DNA from 3 places in the Alkalibacillus sp. S2W genome. Region 2 is predicted to be linked to each of the others. Evidence: riboswitches for the same ligand, from Rfam matches in the RefSeq annotation. Region 2 holds a riboswitch; each other region holds the start of a gene.

Region 1 (2,268 bases), 510 kb from region 2:
CCGTTATCACTATTAAATAAATAAGAACGCATTTCTGGCCCAATACGTTCTAGAAAATATCTCATCCTACCGACTAAAGGATAATTACGTAAAATTGGATGCTGCTTTTGCGTTCGATCGACCCTGATTAAATAAAATGCAATAACTCCAATAGCCAATAGAATAATCATTAATAATGCAAATCCAATAATCGTTAAAACGTTCGCGACATTCATATGACTTCCTCCACTTTTTCGAAATACCTACCCTACATAGTAATTTTTGCTTTTTCATTAAATTTATCCATCATAATTGAATGTTTGTTTAATTAAGAGGCTGATATAAAAAAAGAACTGAGAGTTGATCTCAGTTCTTCCGTGTCTATTCTGGAATAGATGGTAAATGTCCATTAAAATCTAAATGATCCTTCGATGCCTACTTCCTAATTTACGTTTAATTTATTTTAGACATCGAATATTTTTATTACTCCGTTTTTTCATTTCAAACGCATCCGATTTTTTCGAAGTTCTTTTCTCGAATTTGCAGTTTCATACAACCGACACTCCTCCTCAGTTTCTGGAATAACCCCAGGCACTTCAGTCGGATTCCGATCACGATCTACCGCCACCATCGACATAAACGATTCTGTAGTCAGTACTTTTTTGCCAAGTAATAAATTATCAGCAAATACTTTCACATACACTTCCATCGATGTTCGTCCAGTACTAGTCACGATAGCTTCCAAAGTTAAGGCATCACCAACCTGAGCTGATGATATAAAATCGACTGAATCAATGGATGCTGTAACAACCACATTGCCAGAATGTTTCATCGCTGTTAACGCAGCAATTTCATCAATATAGGCTAAAACTTTCCCACCAAATATCGTATCCATATGATTCGTATCTGGTGGTAATACTAATCTTGTTTGAGACATTCTCGAATAACTTATAGGTAGTGGTTCCACACCATTTCTCCTCTCTTCCCCCATAAAAAAATACACCTCCTAAAAGAAGGTGCACTTGGGCATTTAAGATTACATACAAATTTGTCCAGCAATCACTTGCTGGCCTAGTCACATGTAACACCCTCCTATCTCCCGTAGGATCAAATGTTCTTTCCAATGGCAGGTCTCCTGACTCAGAATCATCTTCATATAGCCCTTCCCGTTCTATGAACAGTGGGATCCACCTATATGAATCATCTTTACAGTGGCGGGACCGTGCCGGAATTTCACCGGTCTTCCCTTTTCAGCTTTATCATAAAGCCACCATTGAACGCATTCAGTTTTCAACTCAAGGCAATGCCTTATCTTCTAATGTATATCTACTTCAAACGTCTTGTCAATTGAATTTGTAAAAAAGAAGTATTCAAAAGAGTTACGATGGAAGCTCAACTTTTTCTTCTTCCCCACTCTCTAGGCGATACTGGAACAGTTCAAAGGTTTCTGACTGGTTCCCTTCGCTCACCTCTTTCACATAATACAAAAGTGTGTTGTCTCTTCTGAGCTTTGCATGCTGTACGGAATCATTAATGCGAAGGCGATCTCCTTCTTCTTCAGATGAACGATCATACGATACCATGTCATACTCATACAAACCGTCTTCCCCGTAATTCATGATTGTCTGGTATAATAATTTATTTTGATTTTCCATCCACACTACTTCACTGATCGGGACTTCACTGTCTTTATTAGATATGACCTTCATCTCCTCCGGCTTTTCGATGTTCATTTCATAAATCCGTTCCACAGATTCAAACATCGAATCAGGCGTGGCATTTTCATAATCATCAGGTAGCACCATGAGCATTCTTTTCCCATTCTCTGCTATGCTCAGCGAACTTGGTGAATACGTCTCAAACGACTGTATTTCTTCAAAATCACCGTTCGGCTTCAACGTATATAAACCCGATGCGTAAGGTATGAACCCTTCTTCTGGCTCCCCTTGCGTACTGAGATGGATACCATTGATAATCCAGCGGTTATGTGCCGGATCCTTCACGAGATCAGTGATAACACCACGTACCTGTAAAACGGTTTCTACATCTCCACCTTCCTCGGAAATCGTATGAACATCGCTGTGTTCAAGCTGAAATTCTTGTTTACCAGAGGGAGCTTCCGGGTAACCCGTCGTTTCAACAACAGACAAATCGCCGTTTTCGTTGAACACTGGACTCCACAACTTCTTAGATTCTTCGGCCGCGTAGACTTCAAGATGTTCTGCTTCGCGATCCTTCAAATACAGGGTCTGTCTGCCGTCTGATTCCATCACATAAGCGATACGCCCA
Region 2 (2,268 bases):
CACCTTGTTCTTCATCATAATAATCTTCTAAACTAAAGCCCATCACATCTCGAACTTCATGCGGATCAAACAAGTACCAATTTTCACGTGCCTCCACTTTCTCCATGAAAAGATCAGGCAATGTCACACCTGTAAACAAATCATGCGTACGTTGACGTTCGTCACCATTATTTAGTTTCGCATCTAAAAACTTAAATATATCCTGATGCCAGATATCCAAATAAACCGCAATAGCACCCTGTCGTTGACCGAGTTGATCAACACTAACTGCCGTGTTATTTAATTGCTTCATCCATGGCATCACACCACTTGAAACACCTTTAAAGCCTTTAATCGAACTACCGTGTGAACGAATCTTGCCCAGATAAACACCTATGCCGCCACCATTTTTCGATAGGTTCGCTATATCCGTATTCGAATCATAAATCCCTTGCAAACTATCATCAACGGTATCGATAAAACAGCTAGACAATTGACCATATGATTTACCTGCATTTGCTAATGTTGGTGTTGCAACGGTCATATAAAGATTGCTCAAAGCCCAATACGCTTCTTCAACCCATTCCATACGTTTCGATTCCGGCTCATTCATCATTAACGTCAATGCAATCGTCATAAAGCGTTCTTGAGGCAATTCATAAACGCGTCCTTCATGATCCGTTGCCAAATAACGATCAGCCAATGTTCTCAATCCTATATACGTAAAGTAACGATCTCGTTCTGGATCAATCATATTCTCAGCTTGCTTCAGTTCTTCAGCCGTATATGACGTTAAAATATCACCACTGTAAATTTGTTTTTGAGTTAATACATGTTGTAAGTCATAATAAGAACCATAACGCTCTCTCGCCTCGTATTCTCTGTTTTGTCCTGCTTCTTTGTATAACTGTTCTAAGTAAATATTGGCACACACAAAAGTCCAGTCAGGTTCCTCTGGGCTAATTAAATCAAGGCCCCGCAATAATAATTCATTTGTTATTTGAGCTTTTGTCACTTCGTCCTTGCTACCAATAGCCGTCAACACTTTGTCTTCGTAAAGCTCTACGTCTAAATGATCGTACCCCTTTGTAACGCGTTCAATAAACCCCCGTAAACGCTCTTCTAAAAATGTTTCCTGATTTTGTCCTGTGACCACTTTCGTTACTACTTTAGTTACTGTATCCATTCTGTCACGCCTCCCTAAACAAAAAAATTCGCTTCCAACGAGGTTGAAAGCGAATAAAACGACCTATATGACAATAGTAGGATTCTTAGCCTACCTGTAATCACCTGTGTCGTTCCATTCTCTTTCACCCCGAAGACAATGTAACTCGGCTCATACAGACAGGTCTCCTGACTTACGCTTCACTTTACTATGGGCCTTCCCTTATAAGCAGCATTAACTAATCTTATAAAGTGGCAAACCCATTTCATCCACGTTTACAGTTGCGGGGGCAGTTTTGGATTCTCACCAAATTCCCTATTAAGCCTCATAAAGGCATCCGTATAAGCTGAATACAATATGTAGTTTTAAATTAAATAAAAACAACTATATATAGAGTTTAACTAATAATCATTTAAAACACAAGAGATTTTTAGCACTTTATTTATTAAGCATTTTTAAAAATAAACTCATCTCGTTACAAATTACGTTAGAACAATAATAGTTAAAATACGTACTTAGATCATTATCGAATTCCTAACAAAAGATAAAAGTAAATTTATAATAAAAAAAAGCTGATAAACAGATTGTCTACCAACTTGGCTTATGTAATCATATAAAAATTTTTGGAGGCGGCAACCGGATTCGAACCGGTGATAAAGGTTTTGCAGACCTCTGCCTTACCACTTGGCTATGCCGCCATCTAAAGCGGATTATTCGAGAAGTCTAAACTTAAAAAAATGGAGCGGAAGACGGGATTCGAACCCGCGACCCCCACCTTGGCAAGGTGGTGTTCTACCGCTGAACTACTTCCGCTAGTGGCTGGGCCAGTAGGATTCGAACCTACGCATGACGGCACCAAAAGCCGTTGCCTTACCGCTTGGCCATGGCCCAATGTCAAATGGGGCGACCGGAGGGATTCGAACCCTCGAGTGCCGGAGCCACAATCCGGTGCGTTAACCTCTTCGCCACGACCGCCATATGGCAGGGGTAGTAGGAATCGAACCCACATCAAAGGTTTTGGAGACCTTCGTTTTACCATTAAACTATACCCCTATAAGTGGTGGAGGGGGACGGATTCGAACCGCCGAACTCTGAGAGAGCGGATTTACAGTCCGCCGCGTTTG
Region 3 (2,268 bases), 290 kb from region 2:
CAAAGACTCCTTTCCGGATTAATTTTGTGCATCATCTAAGGTCTGTTGTTGTTGATCCGTTAGCTCTATGACGCGAATTGGCGCTAAACCAACCCCTTCTTCTTCTAGTCCTAATTCGCGGTGATTTCCTTCTAGTGATTCACCGTTACTGAGCTGTTCCATTACATTATAAATGGCAATATTGACGTTCTTGACCATGGATGAAACAACGGCATCTTCAGCAATCGTGTATTGGTCCGTATCGACACCAAATGCATGAATGCCCTGACTTTGTGCTTCTTGTAAAGCACCTGTTCCAGTAAAACCTGCAGATGGGAATATGTAATCGGCTCCTTCATCAATCATATTACTAGCGATCTCAGCCCCTAATTGGTCATCATCGAAAGTTCCGGCGTACTCAGTTAAAATCTCAGCATCTGGATTGGCTTCTTGAACACCTTGTTTAAAACCATCTTCGAATTTCTGGATCACGTCACTTTCAACACCACCGATAAAACCGACGACGTCACTATCTGTGCGCATTCCTGCAATTAAGCCGATAAGACGGCTACCTTCATCTTCTTTAAAGGTAATTGACGTCACATTTGGTAGGTCAATCGTGTCATCAATCACGACAAATTGTTGGTCTGGATATTCCTCTGCTTTTGCCTTAATGGCAGGTGACGTTGTGAAGCTGAGACCAAAGATGACATCATGGTCTTGGTCGATGAGCTGTTGAAGCTTCTCTTCATAGTTCTCATCTAATGGTTCGCGGTAATCAAAAACCACATTTAATTCATCTCGTGCTTGTGTTAATCCTTGGAAGGCTAAGTCACTAAAGGCATTATCACCAATACCGCTTTCTGTGACGAGAAGCCCAGCACTTAGGGTGTCCTCACTTGAGTCTATATTCTCACTGTTTGATGAACATGCGACTGTCATCATTAGTGTGAATAGTAGTAGAACAGTGATTTTGATTCGTTTCATAATCAACCTCCTAAACTTAATAAATATGTCGAATTTCATCGATATTTCTTACTAGATTAATATCGGACAGCGAATCATTTTTTAAAGTTAATATTCAAGAAAATAACAAAATTTGTTTGACGTTGATGACCTTTCAGCTTAAGATTAAAATTAGATTAATTTAATCAATAAAATATATAGGTGTGAATGACGAGTAGCATTCACTTAATAGGGAAGTCCGGTGTGAATCCGGCGCGGTCCCGCCACTGTGTAGAGGAGCAACTAACCAAACCACTGTCGAATCGACGGGAAGGGGTTAGACGCTAAGATCCTGAGTCAGGAAACCTGCCTATATATTTTAGCTGATTTCCTTCGGGGCTAAAGGGAACGCTATATATCAATCGATCGATTGATTTGTATATAGTAAAGCGACATGCGCTTGTTTTCTTCTGTCCATGGAGGAAATAAGCGCATTTTTTATCATAGAAAGGAAGCGGTACAGATGATGCAAAGCAACTTGAAAAAATGGCTTCTCACGTTATTAATCGTGTTAGCTGTCGGGTTAACAGCTTGCCAAAGCGATGAGGGGTCCGAAGAGGCGAGTAATGGAGAAAACAGCGGAGAAGAGACAACTGAAAATGAATCGAATGAAACTGGAGAATCCGATGAATCCAGTGAATCTGAGGAACAGTCGTATCCCGTGACGTTAACTGATCGTACAGATACTGAGGTAACAATTGAAGAAGAACCCGAATCAATCGTGTCCGTCATTCCAAGCGCGACAGAGGTTGTATACTCAGTAGGTGCTGGTGATCAGGTAGATGGTGTGTCTGAATGGGCAGATTATCCTGAAGAGGTAAACGACGTTGAAACAGTCGGGGATATGAATCTGAATATCGAAAAAATTGTTAGTTTAGAACCAGATTTAGTCGTCGCGGATGTTCAAAATGCTGACGATATTGATGCTATGCGTGAAGCCGGATTAAAGGTGTTAGTTATTGGTTCTCAAAGTTTAGAAGAGGTGTATCACGATATTGAACTAGTTGGTCAAGCTACTGGTCAAATGAACCAAGCTCAGGATGTCATTGATGGTATGAAGACAACGGTCAGTGATGTTCAAGATAAGGTAAGTGATATTCCTGAAGAAGAACGTAAAAAAGTGTGGATTGAAGTAGGACCGGAACTATTTTCTGGCGGTGAAGGATCTTTCATACATGAGGTTCTAACATTAGCAGGTGGTAAGAATATCATCGCCGATCAAGAAGGTTGGCCACAAGTAAGTGAAGAGGTCGTTATTGAACAAAATCCAGATGTCATTATTAC

What was found. A riboswitch is a leader RNA that binds a small molecule or an ion and turns the genes downstream of it on or off. The one in region 2 is predicted to bind cobalamin.
Region 1: another riboswitch for cobalamin. It lies ahead of ACKXGF_RS01165 (acyl-CoA thioesterase); the one in region 2 lies ahead of ACKXGF_RS03890 (ribonucleoside-diphosphate reductase subunit alpha).
Region 3: another riboswitch for cobalamin. It lies ahead of ACKXGF_RS02315 (ABC transporter substrate-binding protein); the one in region 2 lies ahead of ACKXGF_RS03890 (ribonucleoside-diphosphate reductase subunit alpha).

What each region holds. Positions count from the first base shown of each region.
Region 1 is NZ_CP177234.1:200,454-202,721, reverse strand. It holds gene ACKXGF_RS01170 (FMN-binding glutamate synthase family protein) at 1-215, opposite strand, end outside; gene ACKXGF_RS01165 (acyl-CoA thioesterase) at 476-970, opposite strand; cobalamin riboswitch at 1,087-1,269, opposite strand; gene ACKXGF_RS01160 (hypothetical protein) at 1,359-2,268, opposite strand, start outside.
Region 2 is NZ_CP177234.1:712,100-714,367, reverse strand. It holds gene ACKXGF_RS03890 (ribonucleoside-diphosphate reductase subunit alpha) at 1-1,165, opposite strand, end outside; cobalamin riboswitch at 1,305-1,500, opposite strand; tRNA gene ACKXGF_RS03885 (tRNA-Cys) at 1,769-1,842, opposite strand; tRNA gene ACKXGF_RS03880 (tRNA-Gly) at 1,883-1,957, opposite strand; tRNA gene ACKXGF_RS03875 (tRNA-Gln) at 1,961-2,035, opposite strand; tRNA gene ACKXGF_RS03870 (tRNA-His) at 2,044-2,119, opposite strand; tRNA gene ACKXGF_RS03865 (tRNA-Trp) at 2,124-2,197, opposite strand; tRNA gene ACKXGF_RS03860 (tRNA-Tyr) at 2,203-2,268, opposite strand, start outside.
Region 3 is NZ_CP177234.1:419,130-421,397, forward strand. It holds gene ACKXGF_RS02310 (BMP family lipoprotein) at 19-966, opposite strand; cobalamin riboswitch at 1,128-1,313, shown strand; gene ACKXGF_RS02315 (ABC transporter substrate-binding protein) at 1,448-2,268, shown strand, end outside.